2 regions of the Jeotgalibaca sp. MA1X17-3 genome follow, and region 1 is predicted to be linked to the other one. Evidence: predicted binding sites of a transcription regulator. Region 1 holds the regulator's gene; the other holds the start of a gene.
What was found. The regulator CtsR, encoded in region 1, represses protease genes until heat stress. The targets are predictions, from matches to a motif close to TTGGTCAAAAAAGGTCAAANA.

Region 1 (6,949 bases):
GATTTAAAATAGCTTCTTCTTTATCTTTACTCAGTTTAACAAGCTCTTCTTCTAATTTTCCTACAGGTGTTTCACCATGTGTGACATCTAATCTTACTTTTGCGGCTGATTCATCAATTAAGTCAATTGCCTTATCAGGTAGACGTCTAGAAGTAATGTAACGAACCGAGAATTTAACGGCTGCTTTAATAGCTTCATCTGTAATTTCTACATTATGATGTTCTTCATAACGACTTCTTAACCCTTTCAAAATATCAATGGTCTCTTCTGGATTAGGTTCTTCAATATGAATAGGTGCAAAACGTCTTTCTAAAGCAGCATCTTTTTCAATGTATTTTTGATATTCATCCAGAGTCGTTGCACCAATAGTTTGTAACTCTCCACGTGCTAATGCTGGTTTCAAGATATTAGAAGCATCAATTGCGCCTTCTGCCCCACCAGCTCCAATTAAAGTATGCAGCTCATCAATGAAGAGAATAACATTTCCATCTCGATATACTTCATCGATGATTTTTTTCATTCTTTCCTCAAATTCACCTCTGTATTTTGTACCAGCAACTAATGAACCCATGTCTAGCATCATTAATCGTTTATTACTTAGTGTTTCAGGAACTTCCCCTGAGACAATTTTTTGAGCAAGTCCTTCTACAATTGCTGTTTTACCAACACCTGGTTCACCAACTAAAACGGGGTTGTTTTTCGTTCTACGAGAAATGACTTGCAGAATCCGACGAACTTCCGGATCTCTTCCCACGATTGGGTCTAATTTTCCTCTACGTGCTAAATCAGTCAGGTCACGAGCTAAGGAATCTAACGTTGGTGTCCCTTCTGTATCGTTCTTAGCATTTTTCTTACTTCCCCGTGCATCGCCTCTTAGAGGTTGTTTCAAACCTAGTTTTTCATATAAAGACTTCCGAAGTGTATTTGGATCTACTTGTAAGTTCTTTAATATTTTCACTGCCAGAATTTCTTCTTTTAGCAAACCTAAGAGAATATGTTCCGTACCAACTAAAGGGACTCCCAAACGTTGGGATTCATTTGTTGCATACATAACGACTTTTTTAGCACGAGGCGAAAATGGCATAGGTGCAAATTGGTTTTCTACTTTCTTAGCAGTACCAAACCCAGTAAGTTGCTCAATTTCTTTTTGAATGGCATCTTCCGTCACTTCACTGTCCCGTAAAAGTTTTCCGGCAATCCCTTCTGGTTCACGTATTAAGCCTAATAAAATATGCTCTGTACCGATAGACTGGTGTTTAAAATGATGTGCTGCTCCCGTGGCAAGCAGTAATGCTTGACTGGCTTTATCTGTGAATAGTTCATCCATCTTTAACGCCTCCTTTTCAATATAATTCCAGTTTTTTTATAAACTCTTTCTTATTCAAAACGTAAACTCTTCAGCATTTTTACTAATAAGTGTGCACGTAAATGATCTTCATCCTCTTCAAAGCATTGTAGAAAGGTTTTATCCATTACGGAAAGAAGTAAGTTTCCTTCCCGCTTCGTTAAGATTTTGTTGTTAAAAAGGTTTTGAATAACAGCGTAAGCATCTTTTTCTGTGATTGTTTCTCCGATGATTCGTGCCATTTCATCCAGAAGGTGAGCTCCATTTAGAAATTTCACCTTCATAATTCGTATATATCCACCGCCACCACGTTTACTTTCTACTATATAACCATGTTCTTCAGTAAAGCGAGTGTTGATGACATAATTGATTTGAGAGGGTACACAATTGAAGCGAACAGCCATCTCATTTCGGCGTATTTCTATTTGTTCTTCTGTTTTCAAAATCTTTTTTATATATTCTTCGATAATGTCAGACATATTTTGATTTTGCAAGAAAATCCGCCTCCCTTCAACTGACTAATTTTGACTATTACATCTAAATAGTATGTTATTATGCTCCTTGTGTCAATTAGAAAGCTAGGAAAACCGGTATCTTTCACTATAAATAATCCTTTTTATTCATGGTCTTTGGTAATTTATTATACCTGTAGAAGAAAGAGAAATACAGATATTTGATTTAGAAAATATTTATGCTTTTTGATAGATTTTGAATGGTTTTGAATGATTTTGCTTGTTTGATCTTTTGTATCATGATATAGTTGTATCAAGAGGTGATGAATGTGCTTACAGATGAAAGGTATCAAGTCATCCTGAACTTACTGGAACAACAAGAAATCGTGAAAACTCAAGAAATTATTGATAAAACAGGGAGTTCCGAGTCAACGATTCGTAGAGATCTCAGTACGTTAGAGAATCAAGGATTGTGTGTACGGGTTCATGGTGGAGCAAAACGAGAAAGTAAGCCTCAAAACTTACAAAACGAATTAGAAATGGAAATAAAATCTTCTTTATTTATAGAAGACAAAAAGAAAATTGCTCAATTAGCAGCTTCACTAATAGTAGATGGAGATGTTATTTTTCTAGATGCAGGTACAACTACTTACGAATTGATTCCTTTTTTAAAAGGGAAGAATGTTACGGTAGTAACCAATGGAATTCCTCATGCTAACCTGTTGGCCGATTTAAAAGTTTCTACCATTTTGTTAGGTGGAAAAATTAAAATGCAGACCAAAGCAACAATTGGAAGTGAGTGTCTTCAGCAACTAAGGCAATATCGTTTTAGTAAAAGTTTCTTGGGTATGAATGGTGTCGATTTTCTTTATGGGTATACAACTCCCGATATTGAAGAAGCAAATATAAAGAGAACAGCTATTTCTCATGCAGCACAAGCTTATGTACTAGCAGATACCTCTAAATTTAAGGAGGTCAGCTTTGCAAAAGTTGCTGATTTGGATGAGTGTGAAATCATTACACACCATGCAGACCCAAAACTTCGGGCCCTTTTTGAGAAAAAAACAAATTTTTGGGAGGAGAGTATATGATATATACAGTAACGTTGAATCCATCTATTGACTATATTGTTCGTTTAGAAACTTTACAGTTAGGAATGGTTAATCGGATTCAAGAAGACTTCAAACTACCTGGTGGAAAAGGAATTAATGTATCACGAATTCTCAGTCGACTGAATATTGATTCCGTTGCATTAGGCTATCTTGGTGGTTTTACAGGTCAATTTATAAAGGATTATCTGGATGATGAGGGGATTCAAAATGATTTTACTTCTGTACAAGAAGATACCCGCATTAATGTTAAAGTGAAATCCGATGAGGAAACAGAAATGAATGGTCAAGGGCCTAAAATTACTTTACAAGAACAAGAGCAATTCTTAGAAAAATTGTCTCCCCTTACCTCTGATGATGTCGTTATTTTATCAGGTAGCAAACCACAAAGTCTTTCCCAAGACTACTATCAACAATTGATTCAAATTTTAAACCAAAAAAATGTTTCTTTTGTTATCGATACAACAGGAGAAGAACTTGTGGATGCTCTTCAACATAAGCCCCTGGTAGTAAAACCTAATCATCATGAATTAGCTGAAATTTATGGGTTTACAGCTGATTCTTTCGATGACATCATCCCCTATGGGAAAAAGCTTCTAGAAGAAGGAGCGAAATTTGCCCTTGTTTCTATGGCAGATAAAGGTGCACTCTTTTTTGATGGTCACTCTGTTTATCATGGTCAAGCACCCCATCAGACCGTTAAAAACTCAGTAGGTTCAGGAGACTCTATGATTGCTGGTTTCACAGGAACCTATATGGCATCTGGAGATCCCTTAGAAGCTTTCCGAATTGGTTTAGCTTGCGGAAGTGCTACTGCTTTTGCAGATGATTTAGCTACAAGAGAGGAAATTGATACATTAATTCCTCAAATTAAAATTACAGAATTAAAGAATTAAAAAAATTATACAAACGAAAGGGATGTTAACATAATGAAAATTAAAGATATTATGCTTAAAGATTTAATGGTTATCCCGCTTCAAGCTCAAACAAAAGAGGGTGTCATTGATGAAATGACAACTAAATTAAAAGAAAATGGGATTATTGATGACTATGATCTTTTTAAAGAAGGAATTTTAGCAAGAGAAAAACAAACTTCTACTGGACTTGGTGATGGAATTGCAATGCCTCATGCTAAAAATAAAGCTGTAAAAAAACCAGCCGTTGTTTTTGCAAAGAGTGACGCCGGTGTCGACTATGATTCTTTAGATGGTCAACCAGCACATCTGTTTTTCATGATTGCTGCACCAGATAATGCAAACAATGTGCACTTGGAAGTATTAGCTAGTCTATCTAGATTACTAATTAATCCGGATTTAATACAAAAACTTAAAAATGCAACCTCTGCAGAAGAAGTCGAAACTTTATTTGACAATGCAGAAACTGAAAAAGAATTAGAAGAAAGTGCTTCTGAATCTGCACAGACAACTACTGCTACACAAGAATCTGCACCTCGTCCTTTTGTAGTTGCTGTAACAGCTTGTCCTACAGGAATTGCTCATACTTACATGGCAGAAGATTCTCTGAAAAAGAAAGCAAAAGAAATGGGCGTAGATATCCGCGTAGAAACAAATGGTTCAGATGGAACAAAGAACCGTTTAACTGCAGAAGAAATTCAGCGTGCTTCTACCATCATTGTAGCTGCTGATAAAAAAGTAGAAATGAATCGCTTTAGCGGAAAACGTGTTCTAGAAAGGCCTGTAAGTGACGGAATCAATAAAACAGAAGAACTCATTAATAAAGCTATTAATCAAGAAGCTCCTATTTTCCATGGTGAAGGCGACACTAGTAAAGATGACAATGAGTATGATAAAGCTTCTGGCCTAGGAACCATTTATAAAGACTTAATGAATGGGATCTCTCATATGCTTCCTTTCGTTGTAGGTGGAGGAATTATTCTAGCTCTTTCATTCTTATTTGAAAATTGGTTTGGTAGTGAGAGCGCACTATTCCTTTCATTTAATACAGTAGGTGGAGCAGCATTTAATTTCTTAATCCCTATCCTAGCAGGATATATCGCTTATAGTATCGCTGATCGCCCTGGTTTACTTCCAGGTATGGCTGGTGGGTTGCTTGCTGTTTCTAGCAATGCGGGATTCCTTGGTGGGTTGATTGCAGGTTTCATGGCTGGTTATGTTATGATTCTAGTCAAAAAAATGCTCTCCTCTCTGCCTAAGTCACTAGCAGGATTAAAAACAATTCTTCTTTTCCCAGTATTTGGTTTATTAATTACTGGTTTACTAATGTACTTTATCATAGGCCCTGTCTTCTCTACTATTAACAATGCAATGATCAGTTTCTTAGGTAGTTTAGGTACAGGGAATGCGATTCTATTAGGTGCCGTTTTAGGTGGTATGATGGCAATTGATATGGGTGGTCCTTTCAACAAAGCTGCTTATGCATTCTCCATTGGTATTTTTACAGATACAGGAGATGGACGTTGGATGGCTGCAGTCATGGCAGGTGGTATGATTCCTCCGTTAGCAATTGGTTTGGCAACTATGTTATTCCGAAAGAAATTCACATCAGCAGAGCGTCAATCTGGTTTATCTAACATTGTATTGGGAATGTCTTTCATTACTGAAGGAGCTATTCCATTTGCAGCTGCAGACCCATTGCGCGTAATTGGTTCTTCTATTATCGGATCTGCAATTGCTGGAGGACTTACACAGTTCTGGAATACGGCAATTCCTGCACCACACGGTGGAATATTCGTAATTGGATTAGCTGATAACCCATTGATGTTCCTTCTAGCTCTTATTATAGGAGCAATCATATCAGCCATTATCTTAGGTATATGGAAAAAGAACACTCCTGATGAAGGTTCTTTAGAAATGCATAATATTTAATTAGTTTATAAATAGGAAAGAGATGGGGACTTTTATCCCCATCTCTTTCCTATTTTTTTAACTATTTTTTTTACACGGAATAATAGGTAAATCCGACGCCCACTTCACAATTAATACTCAGAGGGCCTGTGACTATCTTTCTTTTATTCGCTCCAGTACTCGGGGGGAACGCCTTTTAGTTCGCTCTCTTCCTACGCTAAGTCACGTAGAAAACCCATTTTACTTAACAAAAAAAAAGCAGATCACCTCTCATGAAGAAGGATCTACTTTTTCTATCGGGAAAACAGGATTCGAACCTGCGACCCCTTGGTCCCAAACCAAGTGCTCTACCAAGCTGAGCTATTTCCCGTTTAAAAATGCACCCAGTAGGACTCGAACCTACAACCGCTTGATTCGAAGTCAAGAACTCTATCCAATTGAGCTATGGGTGCAAATATATTTTTTTATGTTGGATAAAAATGAAGGTAGTATTTACTAATAAAAATAACCTAACCATCATTTAAAAATATAAAAAGCGGAAGACGGGGTTCGAACCCGCGACCCCCACCTTGGCAAGGTGATGTTCTACCACTGAACTACTTCCGCAAAGATGCCGGCTAAAGGATTTGAACCCTCGACCCTCTGATTACAAATCAGATGCTCTACCAACTGAGCTAAGCCGGCTAAAGAATGAGTTATGCAGGGCTCGAACCTGCGACCCTCTGATTAAAAGTCAGATGCTCTACCAGCTGAGCTAATAACTCCAGATAAAAAAGTATAAAAAAAAATGCGCGGCAGCGTCCTACTCTCACAAAGGGAAACCCTTCACTACAATCGGCGCTTGGAAGCTTAACTTCTGTGTTCGAGATGGGAACAGGTGTGGCCTTCCAGCCATCGCCACCGCACATTTTTATGGGTTTAAGGAAACATTGTTCCCTCAAAACTGAATACACAACATGAAAAACAAAGTCGGACCAGGCACCGCATTACGTCGCTGCCTGTTTTTGGTTAAGTCCTCGACCGATTAGTACGGGTCCGCTCCATGCATCGCTGCACTTCCACTTCCCGCCTATCCACCTGATCGTCTCTCAGGGGTCTTACTCACTTCAAGTGATGGGAAATCTCATCTTGAGGGGGGCTTCACGCTTAGATGCTTTCAGCGTTTATCCCGTCCACACATAGCTACCCAGCGATGCTCCTGGCGGAACAACTGGTACA
Region 2 (6,949 bases), 910 kb from region 1:
AACACAGCGTTCATCTCCACTTTTTTCAAAGCGTCGAACTTCTATTTCTCCGTTGTCTTCCATCATCACTTCTAGTCGTCGGATGATTGCAGATAGTTGTGAAGGTTTCATAATTTTTCCCCTTTCCAGACTGACTTCTAATATATTCTAGCATTTTTTCTTCTGAATAACATCATTTTATACTGAATATCAGGGAAGAAATAAAAAACTCTTTCAACTAGTAAGACAAATTAACTCCACCATAGTTTAATAAGTGCTTGGGTACCGTCATTTTCGTTACCAGCATCTGCTAATTTTATATATAAATCTTTTGCTAACTTTGTTCCTGGTAATTCAATTTCTAGTTTGTCTGCTTCTTTTAAAGCAATTTTTAAGTCTTTTATGAAATGTTTTACAAAAAAACCAGGTGAATAATTTTCTTGTAGAATACGTGGAGAATAGTTCGTCAGCGACCAATTCCCAGCACTTCCTGCACCGACTTGTTCGATTACTCTTTCAATATCTAATCCAGCTGCTTTTGCATAAACCATTAATTCGGTCATACCAACCATCGTACTTGCTATCATAATTTGATTAGCCATTTTTGTATGTTGACCACTACCAGCCGGTCCTTGTAACATCACCTTACTTGAAAAAGTTTCTAATATTTTTTCCACTTTTTCAAAAGCACGTTCGTCTCCCCCAACCATCGTAGTAAGTTTGCCGTCCTTCGCTCCTTTATCTCCGCCAGAAACCGGTGCATCCAATGTAGCTGTCCCTGTCTTTTTTCCAGCTTCATGAATCTTAATAGCCAAACTCGGAGTGCTGGTCGTCATATCGATTAAAATATGATGATCATCTACCATAGAAAGAATTCCCTCTTTTCTAAAATATGTACTTTCTACATCTTTTGGATAGCCTACAATCGTAATGATTACATCCGTATTACGAGTGATTGCAGCTGGGCTATCTTCCCAAATAGCTCCCTCTTCCACTAATGGATCTGCTTTACTTTTTGTACGATTGTATACGTGGACAGGGTACCCTGCATCTAGTAAGTGTCGAACCATGGAAGATCCCATGACACCCGTACCAATAAAACCAATTTTTTCTAACATATGCTCACCGATTCCTTCCAAATTTGTTAGTTTCAGTATATCACTTTCTAGCTGTGCTCCAATAAAAATCCACTCCGATAAAAAACGGAGTGGATTTTCTATTTGCTTTTTTTCTTAATTTTAAAATGAAGAGGAAAGCTTTTTTCTCTTCTAAAATTGTTTGAAAATAATAATTTTCAATGATTTTACGATAATAGCTAATAACTTTAATTCCAAAGGTTCTTGATGAAATTTCTTCCATTAACAATAATCTTTCTGTTTGATCTAATTGTTCATGATCCTCTTGTAGTCGTCCAAGAGTTTGCACGATGCAATCACCAAATTCCTCATCTACCTGGAACAACGAACCAAGAATAGGATTGCGAATAATCTCTTCTAAATAATCATTTCGTTTAGCAACGATAGGACAGCCATTCACAATACTTTCTAAATACGTCAATCCTTGTGTTTCACTTTCAGAAGCATTCACAAATAGATTTGCCATTTGATAATATTCATGAACATGTTCATTTTTAACTTCACCTATAAATATAATAGAATCTTCTAGGTTCGTTTCCCTCACAAGCTCTTCTAGATCCTCACGAGCTGGTCCTTCACCTACAAAAACTAGTTTTGCATTTGGATAATGTTTCAAAACGGTAGGAAAAGCACCAATTATTTTTTCCAGCCGTTTTTCATGGGCAAGACGAGAAAGAGATAACAAAACAACATCTGTTTCTGACAGTCCTAATTTTTGACGAATGTCCATTTTTGCTCCAGGATTTTCTTCTGGTAAAGGTACACCGGTAGGAATCACTCTAATTTCTTTATAAATATTATAAGATGCCAGTTTATTTTTCATCAGCTGACTGGGAGCAATGACTCCCATCGCACCGTTGCAAAACATACGCGAAACTACTTCTACACTCTTCGGCTTCAAGACTTTCCCTTTCGCTATGTAGTGAAGATATTTTTCATACATCGTGTGGTAGGTGTGAACCGTAGGAATATTCAACATATGCGCAACATATTTCCCCGCTAATCCCATGCTAAACTCCGTATGCGTATGAACAATATCAATATGGTACTTCCTCGCTTCTTTTAGTGCTTTTCCAAATCCTTTAATTGCGATTCGTCGATCTTTAAAAGAAAGGAGAGGGATACTTGTTAAACGGACAATATTTTTTTCGTTTGGATCCGCCTTAGGATCAGTCGTAGTAAATATAATCACTTCATGTCCATGAGCTTCTAACTCTTCCTTTAAAATACGAATGGAAGTCGATACACCACTCACTTGAGGAAAATAAGAATCTGTAAAAAAACCTATTCTCATTTTTAATCCACCTTCTTTTTCTGAATAATCTCTTTTTATCTATTATAAAGAACGGACACTTCTTTGTCATTAGCCCAAAGTCTTAAATTAGTATAGAAACCTATACAAAAAAACACTGCCATCAGATTTCCTAAGGCAGTGTTTTAGTGTTTTTTATACGAGTAGTTCTTTCATGTTATCTACTAATTCAATAACTTCTTCTACTGTTGTACATTCATTAATAGCCTTATCAGCTAATTTTTTCATTTCTGTTGAATCAAGTTTACTCATTAAACTACGTGTTTTTAGGACACTAGAAGCACTCATCGAGAATTCATCTAGACCTAAGCCTACTAGTAATGGCACTGCAGTCTGGTCTCCTGCCATTTCTCCACACATGCCTGTCCATTTACCTTCTGCATGAGAAGAATCGATTACATGCTTAATAAGGGTCAAAATAGACGGGTTATATGGTTGGTACAGGTAAGAAACTTGTTGGTTCATCCGGTCAGCGGCCATTGTATACTGAATAAGGTCGTTGGTTCCAATACTAAAGAAGTCAACTTCTTTAGCAAATTGATGAGCCAAAACAGCTGCTGCAGGTATTTCCACCATAATTCCTACTTCAATTTCTTCTGAAACAGCTATGTTTTCTTGAATAAGTTTTGCTTTTTCTTCTTCAAGAATTTTCTTCGCTTCACGGAATTCATTTAAAGTAGCAATCATTGGGAACATAATCCGTAATTTCCCGAAAACAGATGCACGCAATAGAGCACGTAACTGCGTACGGAACATTTCTGGTTCTGCAAGACAGATTCGAATCGCACGGTAACCTAAGAATGGATTCATTTCTTCCGGTAATTTCAAGTACGGTAATTCTTTATCGCCACCAATATCCATCGTACGAACTACAACTGGTTTTCCATCCATGCCTTCTAAAACTTCTTTATAGGCGTTGAATTGTTCTTCTTCTGTTGGAAAATCAGCAGAATCCATATATAGGAATTCAGTACGATAAAGACCAACTGCTTCAGCACCATTTTCAATTACGCCAACTAAATCTTTTGGTGTACCGATATTTGCTGCTAATTCAATATGTTTTCCGTCTTTTGTAACCGTTTCTGCATTTTTCAGCAATTTCCATTCTTCTTTTTGCTGTTCAAATTTAGTACGTTTTTCATCATAGCTAGCTAGGGTTTCTTCATCTGGATTAATGATGATGTTTCCACCTAAACCATCAATAATGACCATATCTCCATCACTGATACCTTCTGTAACAGTTTTCGTTCCTACAACTGCAGGAATTTCCAATGAGCGAGCCATAATAGCTGAGTGAGAAGTTCGTCCACCGATGTCCGTTACAAAGCCTTTAACAAAGTCACGATTCAATTGCGCAGTATCACTTGGTGTTAGGTCTTTTGCCACAATAACGACTTCCTCTTGAATAGAAGAAGGATTCGGAATTTTAACTCCAAGCAAATGACTCAATACACGTTCAGTAACATCACGAATATCAGCCGCACGTTCTTGCATATAAGGATTGTCTTCCATTGACTCAAACATATTTACAAACATACCCGTTACTTCCATCAATGCTTGTTCTGCATTTACTTCGTTAGTTGTAATGTTTGTTTTAATGCTATCAATTAATTCAGGATCAGATAGAACCATGATATGAGCATCAAATACTTGTGCCTCTTCGTCCCCTACAGTTTCCGCTACACGATCACGGATTGCTTGAATTTCTGTTTTAGAAATTTCTAGACTATCATTGAAACGATTTATTTCTCCTTCAATATCAGAAACGCTTTTCTTTTCAAAAGATAGGTCAGGTTCAGTTAACAAGTAAGCTTTACCTATTGCGATACCATCACTGGCAGCAATTCCTATTATTCGACGTTCCATCATTCTGCCAGGCCTTCTTTTTGTAAAGTCTCCACAATTCCAGCAATTGCTTCTGCTTCATCTGCACCTTCTGCGGAAATGGTTACATCTGCTCCTTGTCCAACGCCTAATGACATTACACCCATGATTGATTTTAGGTTAACAGATTTTCCTTTGTACTCTAAATTAATATCTGAATTGAATTTGCTTGCTGTTTGAACAAGTAGTGTTGCTGGTCTTGCGTGAATACCAGTTTCTGCGATAATATTAAATTCTTTCTTTTCCATTATAATTTGTCCCCTTTTAATATGAATTTGTAAAGAATATTCTTACAACTTCGACAATATATAACAATAGATACGTTCATTTCTCTAATCTGTTGAAATCAATTGTCTCATTGCATCAAAAATAACCCTTTCACAAAATAAGATTACCATTTTTTCTTGATAAGGACAACTGTTTTAAACCTTTCCTTCATATTGTTTTTTTTAAAATGAAAAGAGAACGTTTTTTTTCTAAAAAATGGTCAATATACAACTATTAACTAGTTTTTTAATTTAATAAAAAGTTTAAATCAAAAGACTTGAAAGTCAAAATAGGTCAGTGTATAATACAAGTCATAAGGTCAGTATTAGTCAGGTATGTCAACCTTTTTGATAACTGATCAAAAAAATATATATAAAAAGAGAAAGGATGTTTATCATATGAAATGTATTAATTGTGGAAAAAATGAAGCATCCATCCATTTATATGCAAGTATGAATGGGAAGACACAGAAAATTGATCTGTGTCAAAACTGTTACCAACAATGGAAAGCGATGCAAAGTAAAGATCATTCACATACATTTTTTAATTTATCGCCGGGTAACCCTTCTTTTAATTTCAATGATTTTGAAAATAGAATGAGACAATATCAAGAAGAACAACTTAAAAGCCAGTCAAATCAACCTTCCTCACAAGCAACTAGCTCCGGAAAAGGTGGTAATAATGGTGGTGAATTACTCAACAAATATGGAGTAAACCTTACTGAATTAGCTCGTCAAGGTGCTATCGATCCTGTAATTGGTAGAGATAGCGAAATTACTAGAATTATTGAAATTCTCAATCGACGTAGCAAGAATAACCCTGTACTCACCGGTGAAGCTGGTGTTGGTAAAACAGCAGTGGTAGAAGGTCTTGCTCAAAAAATTGTTGATGGTGAGGTTCCTCATAAACTTCTAGATAAAGAAGTGATCCGTTTGGATGTTGTATCTTTAGTTCAAGGCACCGGAATTCGTGGACAGTTTGAAGAACGGATGCAGCAATTGATGGACGAAGTACGGGAAAACAAACAAATTATCTTGTTTATTGATGAAATTCACGAAATTGTAGGAGCAGGAAGCGCTGAAGGAAGTATGGATGCAGGTAATATCCTAAAACCCGCTCTCGCTCGAGGTGAAATACAATTAATTGGTGCAACTACTTTAAATGAATATCGTAAAATCGAAAAAGACGCTGCGCTAGAGAGACGTTTCCAACCAGTCCGAGTAAGTGAACCAACGCCAGAACAAACATTAATTATACTGAAAGGCATTCGTCCGAAATATGAGGATTATCATAAAGTTAGTTATTCGGATAAAGCTCTAGAAGCTGCAGTAAATCTTTCCCATCGTTATATACAAGATCGCTACTTACCTGATAAAGCAATCGATTTATTAGATGAATCGGGTTCAAAAAAGAATTTAACTATGAAAATAGTTGATCCAAAAGAAATTGATGAACGAATGGCTGTAGCTGAAACTGAAAAACAAGCAGCTCTTCATGCAGAAGATTACGAAAAAGCAGCCTATTATCGAGATCAAATCTCTAATCTTAAAAAAATGAAAGAAAACCCACAAAATTTAGATCAAGAGCTAACGGTTACTCATCAAGACATTCAAAAAATTGTTGAAGTTAAAACGAATATACCTGTTGGTGATTTATTAGAAAAAGAAAATGAGCAATTACGCAACTTAGACAAAGACCTAAAACAACATGTAATTGGGCAAGACGAGGCTGTGGACAAAGTAGCAAAAGCCATTCGTAGAAATCGAATTGGATTTGGGCGTAAAAACCGTCCTATCGGTAGTTTCTTGTTTGTTGGTCCAACAGGAGTTGGTAAAACAGAACTTGCAAAACAATTAGCAAATGAAATGTTTGGTACAGAAGATTCTATTATTCGTTTTGATATGAGTGAATATATGGAAAAACATGCTGTTTCCAAATTAATTGGGTCGCCTCCGGGATATGTAGGATACGATGAAGCTGGACAACTAACAGAACAAGTTAGAAGAAATCCATATAGCATTGTCTTATTAGATGAAATTGAAAAAGCTCATCCAGATGCGATGCATCTATTCCTCCAAATTCTTGAAGATGGTCGTCTGACCGATTCTCAAGGTCGTACTGTAAGTTTCAAAGATACGGTAATTATCATGACGAGTAATGCAGGAACTGGGACAAAAGAAGCTAACGTTGGATTTGGTGCCGCACTATCTGGTAAAACAAATTCCGTTTTAGATCGTTTAAATAATTATTTTAAACCTGAGTTTATTAATAGATTTGATGCGATTGTTGAATTCAACTCGCTTTCTAAAGAAAATCTGTTTTCTATTTTGACGCTCATGTTAGAAGAACTAAATAACGTGTTAGTTGATAA

Region 2: a site for CtsR is predicted at 4,859-4,879, ahead of LZ578_RS09090 (ATP-dependent Clp protease ATP-binding subunit). Genes of this name have one in related genera too.

The regions. Positions count from the first base shown of each region.
Region 1 covers NZ_CP090983.1:311,552-318,500, reverse strand. The annotation lists partial or broken gene LZ578_RS01605 (ATP-dependent Clp protease ATP-binding subunit) at 1-1,327, opposite strand, end outside; gene LZ578_RS01600 (CtsR family transcriptional regulator) at 1,378-1,839, opposite strand; gene LZ578_RS01595 (DeoR/GlpR family DNA-binding transcription regulator) at 2,127-2,888, shown strand; gene pfkB (1-phosphofructokinase) at 2,885-3,802, shown strand; gene LZ578_RS01585 (fructose-specific PTS transporter subunit EIIC) at 3,836-5,752, shown strand; tRNA gene LZ578_RS01580 (tRNA-Pro) at 6,028-6,101, opposite strand; tRNA gene LZ578_RS01575 (tRNA-Arg) at 6,110-6,183, opposite strand; tRNA gene LZ578_RS01570 (tRNA-Gly) at 6,266-6,337, opposite strand; tRNA gene LZ578_RS01565 (tRNA-Thr) at 6,343-6,415, opposite strand; tRNA gene LZ578_RS01560 (tRNA-Lys) at 6,423-6,495, opposite strand; rRNA gene rrf (5S ribosomal RNA) at 6,521-6,636, opposite strand; rRNA gene LZ578_RS01550 (23S ribosomal RNA) at 6,736-6,949, opposite strand, start outside.
Region 2 covers NZ_CP090983.1:1,803,353-1,810,301, forward strand. The annotation lists gene LZ578_RS09065 (YkuJ family protein) at 1-111, opposite strand, end outside; gene LZ578_RS09070 (NAD(P)-dependent oxidoreductase) at 231-1,097, opposite strand; gene LZ578_RS09075 (glycosyltransferase family 4 protein) at 1,138-2,409, opposite strand; gene ptsP (phosphoenolpyruvate--protein phosphotransferase) at 2,563-4,293, opposite strand; gene LZ578_RS09085 (phosphocarrier protein HPr) at 4,293-4,559, opposite strand; gene LZ578_RS09090 (ATP-dependent Clp protease ATP-binding subunit) at 4,977-6,949, shown strand, end outside.